One region of the Methylobacterium sp. M6A4_1b genome, then DNA from elsewhere that is predicted to be linked to it. Evidence: predicted binding sites of a transcription regulator. Region 1 holds the regulator's gene; each other region holds the start of a gene.
The links. The regulator PhoB, encoded in region 1, activates phosphate uptake and scavenging genes when phosphate is short. The targets are predictions, from matches to a motif close to TGTCATNNANCTGTCAT.

Region 1 (6,289 bases):
TGCTGGCGCTCCTGGCGATCGGCCTCGCCATGACCATGGCGGTGCTCGACGGGGCCATCGTCAACGTCGCCCTGCCGGTGATGGCGAAGGATCTCGCGGTCGAGCCCTCCGCGGCCATCTTCGTCACGAACAGCTTCCAGATCGCGGTGACGGCCGCGCTGCTGCCGCTCGCCTCCCTCGGCGACATCCTCGGCTATCGCCGGGTCTACCTCACCGGCCTCGTCCTGTTCACGGCGGCCTCCGTGGCCTGCGCCTTCGCCCCCACCCTCGACTGGCTGGTGGCGGCGCGGATCGCGCAAGGGCTGGGGGCGGCCGGAATCATGAGCGTGAACATCGCCCTGGTGCGCTTCATCTACCCGCACCGGCTGATCGGGCGCGGCGTCGGCAACGTCGCCCTGGTGGTGGCGATGGCCTCCGCCGCGGGGCCGACGGTGGCGGCCGCGATCCTGTCCGTGGCGAGCTGGCCCTGGCTGTTCCTGGTCAACCTGCCGGTCGGCCTCGTCGCCCTGACGGTGGGCGCCCGCACGCTTCCGGTGACGCCCCGGAGCGGCGGGCGCTTCGACCTCCGCAGCGCCGTCCTCAACGCCCTGACCTTCGGGCTCCTCATCATCGGCGTCGACGGCCTCGGCGACCCGGCGACGCGGGGCGTGGCGCTGGCGCAGATCGGTGCAGCGGTGGCGATCGGGGCGGTCTTCGTCTGGACGCAGACCCGGATGGCGCGCCCGCTCCTGCCCGTCGACCTCCTGCGGATTCCGGCCTTCGCGCTGTCGATGGCGAGCTCGGTCGCCTCCTTCTCGGCGCAGATGATGGCCTACGTCGCCCTGCCCTTCTACTTCCAGGACGTGCTGCACCTCTCCGAGACGCAGACCGGCTTCCTGATGACGCCGTGGCCGATCGCCATCGCCCTGATGGCACCGATCTCGGGGCGCCTCGCCGACCGCTACGCCCCGGGGCTGCTCGGCGGCGTCGGCCTCGCCCTGATGGCCACCGGCCTCGCGGCGACCGCGCTGCTGCCCGAGGGCGCCTCGCACCTCGACATCGCCTGGCGCCTCACGCTGTGCGGCCTCGGCTTCGGCCTGTTCCAGTCCCCCAACAACAAGGTCATCATCACCAGCGCCCCGCGCGACCGCAGCGGCGGGGCGAGCGGCATGCAATCCACCGCCCGCCTCACCGGCCAGTCCTTCGGCGCCGCCCTGGTGGCGGTGATCTTCGGGCTGCACCAGGGCGGCGCGCCGGCCGGCCCGGTGGCCGCGACCCTGTGGTGCGCCGTCGGCCTCGCGAGCCTCGGCGCGGTGACGAGCGTCCTGCGGCGGCGGCCGGAGGGCTGAGGCGGAGGGCTGAAGCGGAGGACGATCGCACCAGGGCTCGTCCCGTGCGTTGACCCGGCCGAGACCCTCACGGAGGACGATCCCATGCATCTCGACCTGTCCGGCAAGCGCGCCCTCGTCAGCGGCTCCACCAGCGGCATCGGCTACGCCATCGCCAAGGCGCTGGGCGAGCTCGGGGCCAACGTCGCGATCAACGGGCGCACCCAGGACCGGGTCCGCGACGCCGTCGAGCGCCTGAAGCGGGAAACCGGCCATGCCGGCTTCATCGGAGCGCCCGGCGACGTCGCCAGCCCGGACGGAGCGGCCCGCGTGGTCGCCGGGCTGCCGGACGTCGACATCCTCGTGAACAACACCGGCATCTTCGAGCCCAAGCCCTTCTTCGAGATCCCGGACGAGGACTGGCATCGCTTCTTCGAGACCAACGTGATGAGCGGCGTGCGCCTGGCGCGAGCCTACACCCCCGGCATGGTGGCCCGCGGCTGGGGCCGCGTAGTCTTCATCTCCTCCGAATCCGGCGTGAACATCCCCGTGGAGATGGTCCATTACGGTATGACGAAGACCGCCCAGCTCGCCGTCGCCCGCGGCCTCGCCGAGACCGTGTCCGGCAGCGGCGTCACCGTGAACAGCGTGCTGCCGGGCCCGACCCTGTCGGAGGGGGTCGCCGAGTTCATGAAGAGCATGGCGCAGGGGCAGGCCGGAACGGGCGGCGAGGTCGACCTCGACGCCGCGGGCCGCGCCTTCGTCGCCGAGCACCGCCCGACCTCGCTGATCGGCCGCCTCGCCACCGTCGAGGAGGTGGCCAGCATGGTCGCCTACGTCTGCAGCCCGGCCGCCAGCGCCACCAGCGGCGCGGCGCTCCGCGTCGACGGCGGCGTCGTGCGCAGCATCGTGTGAGGGACCGCCCCGGCGGGTGCGGTTAAGGCAATCGAAATCTCTTCGACCGACCCTGGCCCGAACGGACGGGAGGGGAGCCGATGGGCGATTATGCGCTGGAGGGTCCGCGCTGGGGCGCGGGCGCGGCGGGAACCGGCGGTGGCACCGTGACCTGGGCCGTCGACGGCACGATCCCGACCTCGTTCCTCGGCATCCTCCAGAGCGCCTTCGCGGCCTGGGCCGCCTCCGCGGACATCGCCTTCCAGCAGGTCGCCTCGACGGCGACCGCCCAGATCGACTTCACCCTCGGCGGCATCGACGGCCTCGGCAACACCGTGGGCTACGCCAACTACTCCTTCAGCGGCCAGCGCATGCAATCCGCGGCCGTGACCTTCGACACCGGCGAGGGCTGGCACGCCTCCGGCACCCGCGTGATCAGCAACCAGAACGTCGACCTCGCCGTCGTCGCCCTGCACGAGATCGGCCACGCCCTCGGGCTCGACCATTACAACGCCAAGCCCGAGGTGATGAACGCGATCCTCAATCCGGCCGTCACCGCCCTGGGCGCCGGCGACGTCGCGGGGATCCAGGCCCTCTACGGCGCCCCGAGCGCCCCGGCGGCGGTCGCGGCGATTCCGGCGGCCCCCGTCACCGCCCCCCCGGTCACCAGCGCCGTCACGGCGGTGTACCGGTTCTACGACACGCATACGGGCGATCATTTCTACACGACGAGCACGGCGGAGAAGCTGCAGATCCAGCAGACGCTGCCGTGGTTCACCTACGAGGGCACCCCCTGGGCGACTCCGGCCGAGGGCGCCGACACCGTCGACGTGTTCCGGTTCTTCGATACGGTCTCGAACGCCCACTTCTTCACGACGAGCGTCGCCGAGCGCGACCAGGTCCTGAAGACCGCGCCGAGCTACAAGTACGAGGGCGTGGCCTTCGAGGCCTACGCGGATGCGAGCGCCGCGGGCGGCCTGACCCTGGAGCGCTTCTACAACACCCAGACCGGCCAGCATCACTTCGCCGGCAGCGCCGAGGAGGCCAACGGCATCAACCACGGCGCCGCCGGCCCGAACTGGGTCGACGAGGGCAAGGGCTTCACCGTCCACCTGCCCACCGACGCCATGCTGTTCGCCTGAGGGCGAACCCGGGCGCCGACCGGCCTCGCGCCGTTCGGGGCCGGCGATCCGGCTCCGCTGCTCGCTTCGGTCACTCGGCCCAGCTACTCGGCTTCCGCCTCGAACATCTCGTCGAAGGAATAGCCCGAGCCGCGCACGGTGCGGATCGGGTCGCTCTGGCGCGGGCGGTTGAGGGCCTTGCGCAGGCGGCCGACATGGACGTCGACCGTGCGCTCGTCGATGTAGACGTCGTGCCCCCAGACGCCGTCGAGGAGCTGCTCGCGGGAGAACACGCGGCCGGGGCTCTGCATCAGGAATTCGAGGAGCTTGAACTCCGTCGGCCCGAGATGGATCTCGCGGCCCTCCCGGCGGATGCGGTGGCTGACCCGGTCGAGCTCGATGTCGCCGGCCACCAGCAGGTTGGCCACGTGGGCGGGCTTGGCCCGGCGCAGCAGGGCACGGACCCGGGCGAGGAGCTCGGGCACCGAGAACGGCTTCACGATGTAGTCGTCCGCCCCCGTGCCGAGGCCGCGGATGCGGTCGCCCTCCTCGCCGCGGGCGGTGAGCATGATCACCGGCAGCCGCTCGGTCTCGCGCCGGGCGCGGATGCGGCGGCAGAGCTCGATGCCCGACAGGGCCGGCAGCATCCAGTCGAGGAGGACGAGGTCGGGGACCTGCTCCTGCAGGCGCAGGTCCGCCTCGTCGCCGCGCGCGGCCGAGTCGACGATGAACCCCTCGGCCTCGAGGTTGTAGCGGAGGAGGAGGGTCAGGGCCTCCTCGTCCTCGACGATCAGGATACGCGTACTCATCGTGCGCTTTCGATCAGACCGGCACGGATTCAGGCCGCGCCGGGCACGTCCACGGTGGCGTAGTTGGAGGCGTCGTTCTTCGGGCGCTCCCGCTCGGCCAGCAGGTTCTCGCCGGTGACGAGGTAGTGGATCGTCTCGGCGATGTTGGTGGTGTGGTCGCCGATGCGCTCGATGTTCTTGGCCACGAACAGGAGGTGCGTGCAGAACGAGATGTTGCGCGGATCCTCCATCATGTAGGTCAGGAGTTCGCGGAACAGCGAGTTGTAGAGCGCGTCGATGGCGTCGTCGCGCTCCCACACGTCCAGCGCCGCCTTGATGTCCCGGCTGGCATAGGCGTCGAGGACGTCCTTGAGCTGCTCCTGCACCAGGTCGCTCATGTGCTGGACGCCGATGACGATCTTCTGCGGCTGGATCTGGTCGGCGATCGCGACCACGCGCTTGGCGACGTTCTTGGCCAGATCCCCGATGCGCTCGAGATCGTTCGACACGCGGATCGCCGTCACGGTCTCGCGCAGGTCGATCGCCAGGGGCTGGCGCCGGGCGATGAGCAGGATCGCCCGCTCCTCGATCTCGCGCTGGAGGGTGTCGAGGCGGGTATCGGCGGAGATCACCGCCTGGGCCAGGGGCGAATCCCGGCGCACCAGGGCCTCGCCGGCCTCGGTCATCATCTTCTCGGCGATGCCGCCCATCTCGGAGATCGAGCGGCGCAGATCTTCGAGGTCCGTGTCGTAGGATTTGACGATGTGGTCGGGCATGGGTGTGCTCCTCGATCGGGCCGCCTGCACGGTGCCCGCCCTGATGGTGTCTGGCGCGGGCCGCGACCGGCCCGCACGGGTCGGTTCCGGCCTGCCGAGGATCAGCCGAAGCGGCCGGTGATGTAATCCTGCGTCTGGCGCTTCTCCGGATTCATGAAGATGCGCGTCGTCGGGCCGAATTCCACCAGTTCACCGAGGTACATGAACGCGGTGAACTGCGAGATGCGCGCCGCCTGCTGCATGTTGTGCGTGACGATGACGATGGTGAATTCCGAGCGCAGCTGCTCGATCAGCTCCTCGATGCGGCCGGTGGAGATCGGGTCGAGGGCCGAGGTCGGCTCGTCGAACAGGATCACCTCGGGACGCTGGGCCACCGTGCGGGCGATGCAGAGGCGCTGCTGCTGGCCGCCCGAGAGGCCCATGCCGGACTGCTTGAGCTTGTCCTTCACCTCGTCCCAGAGGGCGGCCTTGCGCAGGGATTCCTCGACGCGCACGTCGAGGTCGGCCTTGGGCAGCTTCTCGTAGAGGCGCAGGCCGAAGGCGACGTTGTCGTAGATCGACATCGGGAACGGGGTCGGCTTCTGGAACACCATGCCGATGCGCGAGCGCAGCTCGTTGAGGTCGACCTTGGAGTCGAGGACGTTCTGGCCGTCGAGGAGGATCTCGCCCTCCGCGCGCTGCTCCGGATACAGGCTGTAGATCCGGTTGAAGGTGCGCAGCAGGGTCGACTTCCCGCAGCCCGAGGGGCCGATCAGCGCCGTGACCTGGCGGTCGTGGAAGTTGAGGTTGACCGACTTCAGGCCATGGAAGCTGCCATAGTAGAAGTTCAGGTCCTTCACGGCGATGCGGATCGGTGAGGACTCGTCGGCCTTGTGGCGTCCGGTGAGCTGCGCGGACGTGATCCCGGGAGCGGCGTTCATCGGTTCAAGATCCTGTCGGTCGGAATGCGGGGAGGTGCGGCGCGCCGGAGATCAGCGCGAGCGCTCGGACTTGATGACGAAGCGGGCCACGATCGAGAGGGCGAGGATCGTGACGGTGATGAGGAGGGCGCCGGCCCAGGCGAGCTGCTGCCAGTTCGGGTAGGGCGAGAGCGCGAACTGGTAGATCATCACCGGAAGGTTCGGGATGCCGCCCATCAGGTCGGAGCGGAACCAGCTGTTGTTGTTGAGCGCGGTGAAGAGCAGCGGCGCGGTCTCGCCGGCGATGCGGGCGAGCGCCAGGATGATGCCGGTGACGATGCCGGCGCTGGCCCCGCGCCAGGTGATGCTCTTGATCACGATGGAGGGCGGCGCCCCCAGGGCCGCGCCGGCCTCGCGCAGGGTGGAGGGCACGAGGCGCAGCATGTCCTCGGTGGTGCGCACGATGACCGGGGTGGCGATGATGGCCAGAGCCACCGCGCCGGC
Region 2 (6,289 bases), on a different contig from region 1:
GCGTGGCCGCGGCCGAGAACGGCGTCGCCGGCCTGGAGGCGACCGCGGCCAAGAAGCCCTGCCTCATCCTCCTCGATCTGATGATGCCGGAGATGGACGGCTTCGGCTTCCTGAGAGCCCTGCGCGAGCGGGCGGAGTGGCGCGACATTCCCGTCGTGGTGCTGACCGCCAAGGACATCACCGCCGACGACCGCAGGCGGCTCGCGGGACGCGCGGACCGGGTGCTGCAGAAGGGCGGCCTGAGCCTCACCGACCTGGCCGAATCCCTGCGGCCGCTGGTGGCGCCCGGAGCCTGACGGCTCCGGGCCTGCCGGCACCCGGAGCGCACCGGCCGGGTGCGCTTGCCGCCCTTGACAGGGCGGCCTATAGGCCTGGACCCAGCATGACAGCCGCGCCCCCCAGCTTCCCCCACCGGCACCTGCTCGGGATCGAGGGACTCACTCGACCCGACATCGAGATCCTGCTCGATCGCGCGGAGGACGCCGTCGCCCTCTCCCGCCAGGTCGAGAAGAAGCGCACGACCCTGCGCGGCCGCACCCAGATCAACCTGTTCTTCGAGCCGTCCACGCGCACGCAGAGCTCTTTCGAGCTCGCGGGCAAGCGTCTCGGGGCCGACGTGATGAACATGTCGGTGGCCTCCTCGTCGGTGAAGAAGGGCGAAACCCTCATCGACACCGCCGCCACCCTCAACGCCATGCGGCCCGACATCATCGTGGTGCGCCACCACGCGGCCGGCGCCGTGCACCTTCTGGCCCGCAAGGTCGACTGCGCCGTGGTCAATGCCGGCGACGGCGCCCACGAGCACCCGACGCAGGCGCTCCTCGACGCGCTGACGATCCGGCGCAACAAGGGCCGGATCGAGGGTCTGCGGGTCGCGATCTGCGGCGACGTCCTGCACAGCCGCGTGGCGCGCTCGAACCTCATCCTGCTCCAGGCTCTCGGCGCGCGGGTACGGGTGATCGGGCCCTCGACCCTGCTGCCCACCGGCATCGAGCGCTTCGGCGTCGAGGTCTTCACCGACATGCGCACGGGCCTGGAGGGCTGCGACATCGTCATGATGCTGCGCCTGCAGCGCGAGCGCATGAACGGCTCCTTCGTGCCCTCCGTGAAGGAGTATTTCCGCTATTTCGGCCTCGATGCCGACAAGCTGCGGCTTGCCGCCCCCGATGCTCTGGTGATGCATCCGGGTCCGATGAACCGCGGCGTCGAGATTTCCTCTGAGATCGCCGACGGGGCGCAGTCGCTGATCCGCGAGCAGGTCGAGATGGGGGTCGCCGTGCGCATGGCGGTGCTCGAAGCGCTGGCGACCCACCTGCCGAACGCGTGATCCGGCCGCGGCAGCCGCCGAGCTACAGGCTCCGCAGCGCTCCTTCCGCCCCCGATACGTCCTCCGAAAACACCACCCGTGCGCCGTCGAGGTCGACGCGCCCGCCCGCGACGAGAGCCAGGGCCTGGGGATAGAGCCGGTGCTCCTGCACCAGGATGCGGGCGGCCAGCGCGTCGGCATCGTCGCCGGGCCGAACCGGCACGGCCGCCTGCGCGATGATCGGGCCGGCATCGAGTTCGGGAACGACGTAGTGCACGGTGCAACCGTGCAGCCGCACCCCGGCGGCCAGGGCCTGCTCGTGGGTGTGCACGCCCTTGAACAGCGGCAACAGGGACGGGTGGATGTTGATCATCCGCCCCGCCCAGGCCTCGACGAAGCCGGCGGAGAAGATCCGCATGAAGCCTGCCAGGCACACGAGGTCGATATCGGCCGCCTCCAGTTCGGCGTTCAGCGCCGCGTCGAAGGCTTCCCGGCTCGGATAGGCCTTGTGATCGATGGCGCGGGTCGGGATGCCACGTTCCGCCGCGTAGACGAGTCCGGGAGCCTCGGGACGGTTGGCCGCCACCAGCACGATCTCGGCCGGGTAGTCCGGCGCCTGCGCCGCCGCGATCAGCGAAGCCATGTTGGAGCCGCGCCCCGAGATGAGGATCGCGACGCGGGTCCTTCTTGCGGGCGCCATCAGAAGGCGAGCCGGCCTTCGAAGGTCACGGGTTCGGCCCCGCGCGGCGTGATCCGGCCGAGGCGAACCGGAGAGGCGCCGCCGAGGTCGAGGGCCTTCGACACGGCGCTCACGCTCTCGGGCGCCACCACCACCACCATGCCGATGCCGCAGTTGAAGGTGCGCAGCATCTCGGATTCGGCGACCCCGCCGACCTCCGAGAGCCAGCCGAAGACCGGCGGCGGGATGATCGCGTCGAGGTCGATGCTGATGCCGACGCCGTCGGGCAGGACCCGGGGCAGGTTGTCGGGGAAGCCGCCACCGGTGATGTGGGCCAGCGCCTTGATCCCGTCCGTGGTGCGCAGGGCCGCCAGCAGCGGCTTCACGTAGATCCGGGTCGGCTCCAGCAGGGCCTCGCCGAGGGTTCGGGCGGGCTCGAAGGGCGCGGGGTCGTCGTAGGACAGGCCGCTGCGCTCGACGATCCGACGCACCAGCGAGAAGCCGTTGGAATGGACGCCAGAGGAGGGCAGGCCCAGCACCACGTCGCCGGGCACGATGTTGCCGCGCGGCAGCAGGGTGCCGCGCTCGGCCGCTCCGACGCTGAACCCGGCCAGATCGTAGTCGGAACCGTCGTAGAGACCCGGCATCTCGGCGGTTTCGCCGCCGATCAACGCACAGCCGGCCAGCCGGCACCCGGCCGCGATGCCGCGCACGATGTCGGCGCCGACCCCGGGCACCAGCTTGGCGGTGGCGAAGTAGTCGAGGAAGAACAGCGGCTCCGCGCCCTGCACGATGATGTCGTTCACGCACATCGCCACGAGGTCGATGCCGATGGTGTCGTGGCGGTTCGTCTCGATGGCGATCTTGACCTTGGTGCCGACACCGTCGTTGGCCGCCACCAGGATCGGGTCCCGGAAGCCCGCGGCCTTGAGGTCGAACAGCCCGCCGAAGCCGCCGATCTCGGCATCCGCGCCCGGCCGGCGGGTAGCCCTCACCAGCGGCTTGATCGTCTCGACCATGGCATTGCCGGCGTCGATGTCGACGCCCGCCTGCGCGTAGGTCATTCCGTTTTTGGGCTCGCCGGTCATCCGCGCCGCTCTCCGAGGGTCCGTGTTCCGCGACCTCTAACCGCTCCCGCGCGCCTCCGCGAGTCCGTCATCGCGGGGAGCGGATATTCGTGCCCCGAGCGGCGCCCAGGGGCCGATGCGCGCGCGGGAAGGCGCGCCGGCATGCATCCCGCAGCCTTGACCCCATCCCCTCCCGTTCCCACTGTTGATCCGCGAACGACGACGTGAACGGGGAACGGCCGATGCGCGGCAGGGCGATGATCGGGCTGATGGCCCTCGTGGGCCTCGCTCTGCTGGTCTACCTCCTCGCCGACGTGCTCCTGCCCTTCGTGGCGGGCCTGGCCCTCGCCTATCTTCTCGATCCGATCGCCGACCGGCTGGAGCGCCTCGGACTTGGACGACTCGCCGCCTCGCTCCTCATCCTGGCGGTGTTCGTGGTCGGACTCGTGGTGGTCCTGCTCATCGCGGTGCCGCTGGCCGCCAACCAGATCTCGGCGCTGATCGCGACCCTGCCCGGCATGGTCTCGCGGCTGCAGGGCATCCTGGCGGACCGGGCAGGGCCGCTGCTGCAGCGGGTGGGCGGGGCCGACGTCCTCACCGACCTGCAGTCGCAGGTCGGGACCCTGGTCGGGCAGGGGGGCACCTGGTTCCTCGCCTTCCTCAAGTCCCTGTGGTCGGGCAGCCAGGCCCTGATCTCCATCGCGTCGCTCCTCGTGGTGACGCCGGTGGTGGCGTTCTACCTCCTGGTCGACTGGGACCGGATGATCGCGACCCTCGACCGGTGGGTACCCCCGCGCCACCGCCCGGTCGTGCGGCGCCTCGGACGCGAGATCGACGGGGCGGTCACGGGCTTCGTCCGCGGCCAGACCCTGGTCTGCCTCATCCTCGGCACCTTCTACGCCGTCGGCCTGTTCCTGGTCGGCTTGAACTTCGGCGTGCTCATCGGCTTGATCGCCGGCTTCCTGACCTTCATCCCCTATGTCGGGACCCTGACCGGGTTCCTGCTCTCGGCCGGCGTCGCCCTGGCCCAGTTCTGGCCGGATTCCGACTGGCTGCATATCGGGCTGACCATCGGGGTCTTCGTCGTCGGCCAGTTCCTCGAAGGCAACATCATCTCGCCCAAGCTGGTCGGCGAGTCGGTCGGCCTGCACCCGGTCTGGCTGATGTTCGCCCTCCTCGCCTTCGGCTCGCTGTTCGGCTTCCTCGGGCTCCTGCTCGCGGTCCCGGTGGCGGCCTCCATCGGCGTGCTCGTCCGCTTCGTCTTGGAGCGTTACCTCCAGAGCCCACTCTACCACGCGGACGCGCCCGTGCTCCTGTCCAAGCCCGAACCCTGAATGGCCACCCGCGACACCGTCCCCCCGAAGCAGCTGGCCTTCGATCTGCCGGCCGACCCACGCTACGGCCGCGAGGACTTCCTCGTCGGACCCGCCAACGAGGCCGCCTACGCGCTCATCGAGGCCTGGCCGAACTGGCCCGACACCGTGTGCCTGCTCACCGGGCCGCCGGGCAGCGGCAAGAGCCACCTCGCCTCGATCTGGGCGACGCGCTCCCACGCCTGGACCGCGCAGGCCTCGGAGATCACGGCCGCCACCGTCCCGCGCTTCCTCTCCAACGGCGCCCTGGTGATCGAGGATATCGACCGCGCCGGAGTCGACGGAACCGCACCTCGCGACGAAGCCGCCTTGTTCCACCTCCTGAACCTCGCCCGCGAGCGCGGCTGCCCGGTGCTCGTCACCTCCGCCACCTCGGTGGAAGGCTTGGGCCTGACCACGGCGGACCTGCGCTCGCGCCTGCGTCTCGCGCCCGGCGCCACAATCCTTCCGCCCGACGACGCCCTGCTGCGCGCGGTGCTCGTCAAGCTCTTCGTCGACCGCCAGCTGGTGGTGGATCTCGCCATCGTCGAGGCCCTGGCCCTGCGGATCGATCGCTCCCTCGGGCGGGCCCGAGAGGTCGTCACCGCACTGGACCGGGATGCCCTGAGCCGGGGCCGGCGCATCACCAAGCCCCTGGCGCTGGCGGTGCTGCAGCGCCTCGGCTTCGGGGTCGAAGCGCCGGACGACGAGGAACCGGAGGATGAGGATCAAGCCGAGCCCGGGGACGAAGCGCTCGCGTGAGAATGGCGCGCCGGCTCGTCCGGCGACCGATGATCGTCATTCAACCGTCACAAACACCGACCCGGGCCGTGCTACGACGCCGACCCCTCAACCTGTAGGAGACGAACTCTTGGCGGATATGGACTCGGACGCGACCGCAGCGGATGACGGAACCCCGCGTGTCACCGAGGGCCGCGCCCGGGCGGCCCGTCCAACCGCCCGGCGGACCGCGCCCCCTGTCTCGGGCTCTCCCAAGCCGCGGCCGGGAAAAGCGATCCAGGAGGTCCCCACGGAGGCGCGGGTGCCGGCGTCCGAATCTCCGCGCGCCGAATCTTCGCGCCCCGAAGCCCCGACGTCAGTGGCTGCGGCCTCAGAGGCCCTGCCCGACGCCGATCTCGACCTGCCGCCGCCCGGAGACCTGCCGCCGCCCGCCGAGGTGCTGCCCGGCGCCGAAGCGCGCGATTCCGTGCGGGAGGCGGGGCTCGCCCTGCGGCACTCTCCCGAGCGCTTCGTCAACCGCGAACTGTCCTGGCTCCAGTTCAATCGCCGGGTGCTGGAGGAGGCCTCGAACGCGAACCATCCCCTCCTGGAGCAACTTCGCTTCCTATCGATCTCGGCCAACAACCTCGACGAATTCTTCATGGTGCGCGTCGCCGGCCTGCACGATCAAGTCCGCGCCGGCCTCGTCCTGCCCTCGCAGGACGGCCTGACCCCGGCCGAGCAGCTCGCCCGCGTCGGAACCGAGGTCTCGCGCCTCGCCCTCGACCAGCAGACGCGCTGGCGCGAGCTGCGCGGGGAACTCCTCGGCGTCGGCATCGAGCTCCTGGAGCCCGCCGGTCTGACTCAGGAGCACAGGGCGTGGCTGGAGGACTACTTCCTCAACCTCGTCCTGCCGGTGCTGACGCCGCTGGCCATCGACCCGGCGCACCCGTTCCCGTTCATTCCCAATCTGGGCTCCACCATCGCGCTGATGCTGGTGCGTCCGCGCGACGGCCGGACCCTGCGCGCGCTGATCCGGCTCCCGGCGGTGCTCGACCGGTTCGTGCGTTTGCCGGATGCCGAGAACGATGCGACCGCCCGCTTCATCGCCATCGAACAGGTCATCGTGCTGTTCACCGGCCGGCTCTTCCCCGGTTACACCGTG
Region 3 (6,289 bases), on a different contig from region 1:
GGCCCGCGCCTATACCGACGCCGTGCGCCGCCTCAACGGCGATGCGGTTCCGATGTCGGTCCCCACCGACAAGAAGTCCTTCCTCGACAAACTCTTCACCCGGAGGGCAGCATGAGCCTCCTCAACATGTTCAACCGGCGCGGTTCGGCGCCGGTCGCCCGCGACCGCCTGCAGCTCATCCTCGCCCATGAACGGGCGGGGGTCGGCGGCTCCGATCTCGTGATGGTGCTGCGCGAGGAAATCCTCGCGGTCATCGCCAAGCACGTCGAGGTCAACAGCGACAAGGTCCAGATCCGCCTCGACCGCGGCCAGGACATGTCGACCCTCGACATCGACATCGAGCTGCCGCTCACGGCCATCACCAAGGCCGGTCCAGCGAAGGTCAAGGCGGCGAAGCTCGCCGCCGCATGAGCCTCCCCACGCCAATTCCGGCCGGCACAGCCGTCAGGCACCGATGAACAACCCGGCGAGCGTCGCGCTCGTCAGGTTGGACAGGGTGCCGGCCAGGATCGCGCGCAGGCCGAACCGGGCGATCTCCGCCCTGCGCTCCGGCGCGAGGCTCGCCAAGCTTGCGAGCTGGATCGCCACCGAGGTCAGGTTGGCGAAGCCGCAGAGCGCGAAGCACAGGATCGCGGCCGTCCGCGGGTCCAGGGTGCCGCCCTTCAGGACCGGCGAGAGCTGCGCGTAGGCCAGGAACTCGTTGAAGGCGATCTTCTGACCCAGTGCCCCGCCGACGAGGCCGGCCTGCTCCCAGGGCACGCCCATCAGCCAGGCCAGGGGCGCGAACACCGTTCCGAGGATGCCTTCCAGGCTCAGGGCGGGATGGCCGGCGAGACCCCCGGCCCAGCCCGTGAGCCCGTTCAGAAGGGCGATCAGGCCCGTGAATGCGATCAGCATCGCCCCGACCGACACCGCCACGGCCAGCCCCTTCTGGGTGCCGTCGGCCGCCGCCTCGATGACGTTGACCGCCCGCGTCTCCGCGAAGGTGACCCGCGTGGAGATGACCCGGCTCGGTTCCGTCGTCGGCACGAGGATCTTCGCGAAGAGCAGCCCGCCCGGCACCGCCATGGCGCTGGCCGCCAGGAGGTATTCCATCGGTACGCCGAGGGCCGCGTAGCCGGCGAGAATCGTGCCCGCCGTGGACGCGGCCCCGCTCGACATCACGGCGAACAGCTCGGCCGAGGTCAGGGCCATCAGGAACGGACGCAGGGCGATGGCGATCTCGCTCTGGCCGATGGCGATGGTGATCACCGCCGAGAAGGTCTCGATCCGCGACGTGCCGATCACCCGCTGCAGCACAGCGCCGATGGCCCGCGCCGCCGCCTGCATCACGCCGAAATGGTAGAGCACCGCGATCAGCGCCGAGACGTAGAGGATCTGCGGCAGGATGCGGAGCGCCAGGATGAAGCCGCTGCCGCCGAACAGTTCGAACATGCGCGGCTCGACGAGGCCGCCGAACAGGAAGGCGGTGCCCCGGTCGCCGTAGTTCAGCACGGTCTGGACGAAGGCGGCCGCCGCGGCCAGGCCCACGCGGCCCGCCGGGATGAACAGCACCAGGGCGCCGAGCGCCACCTGCAGCGCCAGGGCCGAGAGCACCACCCGAGGCGAGATCGCCCGCCGATTCGTCGAGAAGAGCACCGCGACGGCCAGCAGCAGGGCTAGGCTCGCGCCCGCGTGGAAAAGCTTCTCGACCATGCCGCCCCGCTGTTTTGGCTCACGCGGAGCAAGCCCGATGCCGGGCCGCTTGTCGCGGGGGAAGTGGCGGCATCCACTGCTGCGCGCCGCGGACGGAACGCCCACGGCGGCATTGCTCCCGTCGCCTGCTTTGTCGCGAGACCAGAAGGCGGGCGGTCGCCTCCTCGTCTCCCGTGCCGGCCACCGTCATGACAGTGTCGCCCGCACTTGCGATCCAGCGCGGCGACCGTCGGCGGTTTGCCGGCAACAGGGCCGCCCGCATGCAGCGCCTCCTTACCGACGCCACCGCCCTACCGTGCCTGCTCTTCGCGATAACGTTCGACGCCGAGGGGCGCGGGCGCCTGCTGGAGGCGGCTGGCGGCCTGCCCGAGCCCGTCGCCGAGGGATTCCTCTGGCTGCATCTCGACCTCGTCGATGCACGCCTCGACGGGCTGATCGCCGCCGGGCGGCTCGGCCCGCCCACTCTCGCCGCCGCCACCTTCGCCCGCGACGGGCATCAGCGCGTGGTGATCGAGGGCGCCGATCTCGGCCTCGTGATCGCCGATCGGGAGCGCGAATTCGGTGGCCGGATCGGGGATGAACCGGCCGGGCGCCTGCACTGCGTGCTGGGCGAGCGCCTCCTCGTGAGCGGGCGACGGCACGCGACCGCCGCAGCGGAAGCCGCCCGCGACGCGGTGCTGGCCGGGCGGCGCGTGGCCACACCGGCGGCGCTGCTCGAGATCTTCGTCACCGGGGTCGCCGCCGCCCTCGACGCCTCGGCCCGCCGCTTCTCGGACGAACTCGATGCCATCGAGGACCGGATACTCGACGAGGATCAGCCCGACGATCCCAGGCCCCTGGCGCCGATCCGCCGGCAGGCCGTGCGCCAGCACCGTCAACTCGCCGGCCTCAGCGCGGTCTTTCACCGCCTCGAGGCGGAGACCGAGGAAGAGGACGACGCCCTGCCGGAGGCGGTGGTGACCATGGCCGCCCGCGTGGTCCAGCGCCTCGACTCGCTTCACCGCGACATGCTTGTCCTGTCCGAGCGCAGCCGCCTGCTGCAGGACGAGATCGCCGGGCGAAACGCGGCCGAGACCAACCGCCAGCTCTTCACCCTCTCGATCCTCACCGCCCTGTTCCTGCCGCCGACCCTGGTGACCGGTGTGTTCGGCATGAACACCAAGGGGCTCTTCCTCGGCGATTTCGAGAACGGCTCGTTCCTCGCCCTGGTCATCTGTGCGGTGGCGGCCGTGGCGGTCTACGGCGTGATCCGCCGCCTTGGGCTCGTCAAACGCCGCGCCTGATCGTAAGTCGGCTCTCCGTCGTGCCGCGCGAGGCCTGAAAACACCGCGACCGCCGCAAGATCGTCATCGAAGCGTCACGTCCCGTCGCGAACGGTGCGCCAAACGCCCCTGGGAGCCTTTTCCGCATGGATTTCTTTCGCCGCTTCACCGTCCTGATGTGCGCGCCGAACTTCGACCCGGACGATCTCGAGGGCGTGCGCGTCCAGCAGATCATCGGCTCCGTGGAGAAGCTCGGCTTCGAGGTGGTGCGGGCCCGGCGCGTCGAGGACGCGGCCATCGCGGTCCAGACAGATTCGGCCATCGGCTGCATGGTGGTGGATTGGGGCAAGCGCGGCCTCGACGGCAAGGCGGCGGCCCTCATCAACCTGATGCGCAAGCGCGGGCTGGAGATGCCCATCGTCATCATGGTTCGCCGCAAGCGCCTGGAGGACATCCCCGTCGAGGTGCTGGACTTCATCGACGGCTACATCTTCCTCGCCGAGGAGACCCCGGACTACATCGCCCGCGGCTTGGTGAGCCGCGTGAAGCAGTACGCCGAGACCCTGAAGACGCCGTTCTTCGGCGCGCTGGTCGACTATGCCGAGCAGGGCAACCAGCTCTGGACCTGCCCCGGCCACAACGGCGGCATCTTCTACAACCGTTCGCCGATCGGGCGCATCTTCGTCGAGCATCTCGGTGAGGCGGTGTTCCGCGACGACCTCGACAACTCGGTGCTCGATCTCGGCGACCTCCTCGTCCACGAGGGCCCGGCCCTGAAGGCGCAGAAGGAGGCGGCCGTCATCTTCGGGGCGGAGAAGACCTACTTCGTCCTCAACGGCACCTCGGCCTCCAACAAGATCGTGCTCTCGGCCCTGGTGGCCGAGGGCGACCTCGTGCTGTTCGACCGAAACAACCACAAGGCCGCGCATCACGGCGCACTGTTCCTCGGCGGAGCGATTCCCGTCTTCCTGGAAACCGACCGCAACGCCTACGGTCTGATCGGCCCGATGTACCACGAGGCCCTCGACGAGACCGTCATCCGCCAGAAGATCCGCGACAATCCGCTGATCACCGACAAGGAGGCCTGGCGGCGCGAGCGCCCGTTCCGCGTCGCGGTGGTCGAGCAGTGCACCTACGACGGCACGATCTACAACGCACAGATGATTCTCGATAAGATCGGGCATCTTTGCGACTACATCCTCTTCGACGAGGCCTGGGCGGGCTTCATGAAGTTCCACCCGCTCTTCGCCGGCCGCTTCGCCATGGGGCTCAAAGGTCTCGACGAGACCTCGCCCGGCATCATCGCCACCCAGTCGACCCACAAGCAGCTTGCGAGCTTCTCCCAGGCCTCGCAGATCCACACCAAGGACAGCCATATCCGCGGCCAGACCCGGCGCATCGAGCACCGGCGCTTCAACGAGACCTTCCTGGTCCACGCCTCGACCTCGCCGTTCTATCCCCTGTTCGCCTCCCTCGACGTCGGCGCCCAGATGATGAAGGGCCGCTCCGGCGTCGTGCTGTGGGACGACACCATTCGTCTGGGCATCGAGTGGCGCAAGAAGGTCCGCGCCATCCGCCGCGAGTTCGAGGAGAAGGAGGGCGATCCCCTGCGGCGCTGGTTCTTCGACCCCTTCGTGCCGGACACGGTCAAGGGACCCGACGGCAAGGTGCCGTGGGAGAGCCTCTCCACCGACGAGCTCGCCGGCAACGCGAAGTACTGGGAGCTGACGCCGGGGGCCGACTGGCACGGCTTCACGCACGTGGCGCCCGACTACGCCATGACGGACCCCAACAAGCTCACCGTGCTCACCCCCGGCTTCAACCGGCACACGGGCGAGTATGCCGAGCACGGCGTGCCGGCGCCCATCGTGGCGCAGTACCTGCGCGAAAACCGCATCGTGCCGGAGAAGAACGACCTCAATTCGCTGCTCTTCCTGCTGACGCCGGGCGTCGAGTCCTCCAAGGCCGGCACGCTGATCTCCGGCCTCGTGGCCTTCAAGCGCCTGCACGACGACAACGTGCCCCTGGAGGAGGCGATGCCGGAGTTCGTGCGGCGCCGGCCCAATCGCTACAAGGGCGTGCGCCTGCGCGACCTCTGCGCCGACTTCCATGCCTTCCACCGCGAGCACGGCACCAGCACGCTCCAGCGCAAGCAGTTCGAGCCGGGGCACCTGCCCGAGATGGTGATGACCCCCAAGGAGGCGGTGCAGCAACTCACCCGCAACAACGTCGATTACGTGCCGATCGCGGAGGCCGAGGGGCGCGTGGCGACGACCTTGCTTCTGGTCTACCCGCCGGGCATCGGCACGGTGCTTCCGGGCGAGCGATTGGACGAGCGGGCCAAACCCATGCTGGACTACTTCAAGATGTTCGAGCGCTCCGCGAACCTGTTCCCGGGCTTCGAAGCCGAGATCCAGGGCGTGTTCCGTGATGTCGATCCGGACGGGACCATCCGGTTCTACACCTATGTCATGCGAGAGCCCCGCGTCCTGCGCGAGGCACGCTGATGGCGGGCTCGTCCGAGAGCGACCCCGACCTCGTCATCCGGCCCTCGTCGGATGCCGACGTGCCGGACATGGTCGACATCTACGCCCATCACATCCGGCGCGGCGTCGGCGATGTCGGGGATTTCGAAGCGGACCCGCTCCATCCCGACGACCTGAAGAAGCGGCGGAAAGCCATGCGCAAGAAGCGCCTGCCGCACCTCGTGGCGGATCGCGACGGCATCGTGGCGGGCTACGCCTACGCGGTGCCGTTCCGCAAGCGCCCGGCCTACCGCTACACCCTGAAGCACTCGATCTACGTCCATCACGAGCACCTGCATGCGGGCATCGGCCGGCGTCTGCTGCCGGCGCTGATCGAGGCCTGCGCGGCGGGCGGCTACCGTCAGATGATCGGCTACATCGACGCGCGGAACGAGGCCAGTTTACGCCTCCACGAGGCCTGCGGCTTCGTGCGCGTCGGGCTGCTGCCGGCGGTGGGCTACAAGTACGGGCGCTGGAGCGACAGCGTCATGGTTCAGTGCGCCCTCGGAACCGGGGCCACCGACCAGCCCGGCACCTGGACGCGCCCGGTCGAGGCGGTGGTGGCCGGCCACGACTGGATCGGGAAGTAGGGATCGACGGAATCGGTCCGGCCGCGCAGGGCACCGGACCGGAGACCCTATTGCTGCGACCGGTTGATCAGAGCCTGCAGTGCCCGGGCCACCGCCTCGCTGACGTTCTTGCGGTACTTGCGGTGGACCAGCTGGCCGTTGTGGTAGATGTCGTGCTCCACGTAGAGCTTCTCGCCGTCCCATCGGACGATGTTGTCGGTCTCGGTGGTCTCCTCGA

Region 2: ACLBWX_RS15970 (RNA degradosome polyphosphate kinase) is a predicted target of PhoB. The motif match lies at 5,201-5,217, and genes of this name have one in related genera.
Region 3: ACLBWX_RS12055 (Orn/Lys/Arg family decarboxylase) is a predicted target of PhoB. The motif match lies at 3,040-3,056, and genes of this name have one in related genera.

Annotation. Positions count from the first base shown of each region.
Region 1 is NZ_JBKEZQ010000001.1:281,529-287,817, forward strand. It holds gene ACLBWX_RS01380 (MFS transporter) at 1-1,328, shown strand, start outside; gene ACLBWX_RS01385 (SDR family NAD(P)-dependent oxidoreductase) at 1,413-2,222, shown strand; gene ACLBWX_RS01390 (matrixin family metalloprotease) at 2,303-3,343, shown strand; gene phoB (phosphate regulon transcriptional regulator PhoB) at 3,427-4,131, opposite strand; gene phoU (phosphate signaling complex protein PhoU) at 4,161-4,886, opposite strand; gene pstB (phosphate ABC transporter ATP-binding protein PstB) at 4,988-5,806, opposite strand; gene pstA (phosphate ABC transporter permease PstA) at 5,858-6,289, opposite strand, start outside.
Region 2 is NZ_JBKEZQ010000016.1:47,821-54,109, forward strand. It holds gene ACLBWX_RS15940 (response regulator) at 1-296, shown strand, start outside; gene ACLBWX_RS15945 (aspartate carbamoyltransferase catalytic subunit) at 383-1,327, shown strand; gene purN (phosphoribosylglycinamide formyltransferase) at 1,350-2,006, opposite strand; gene purM (phosphoribosylformylglycinamidine cyclo-ligase) at 2,006-3,073, opposite strand; gene ACLBWX_RS15960 (AI-2E family transporter) at 3,295-4,386, shown strand; gene ACLBWX_RS15965 (hypothetical protein) at 4,387-5,166, shown strand; gene ACLBWX_RS15970 (RNA degradosome polyphosphate kinase) at 5,285-6,289, shown strand, end outside.
Region 3 is NZ_JBKEZQ010000010.1:47,283-53,571, reverse strand. It holds gene minD (septum site-determining protein MinD) at 1-115, shown strand, start outside; gene minE (cell division topological specificity factor MinE) at 112-411, shown strand; gene ACLBWX_RS12065 (NupC/NupG family nucleoside CNT transporter) at 445-1,695, opposite strand; gene ACLBWX_RS12060 (CorA family divalent cation transporter) at 1,956-2,978, shown strand; gene ACLBWX_RS12055 (Orn/Lys/Arg family decarboxylase) at 3,104-5,464, shown strand; gene ACLBWX_RS12050 (N-acetyltransferase family protein) at 5,464-6,072, shown strand; gene ACLBWX_RS12045 (hypothetical protein) at 6,120-6,289, opposite strand, start outside.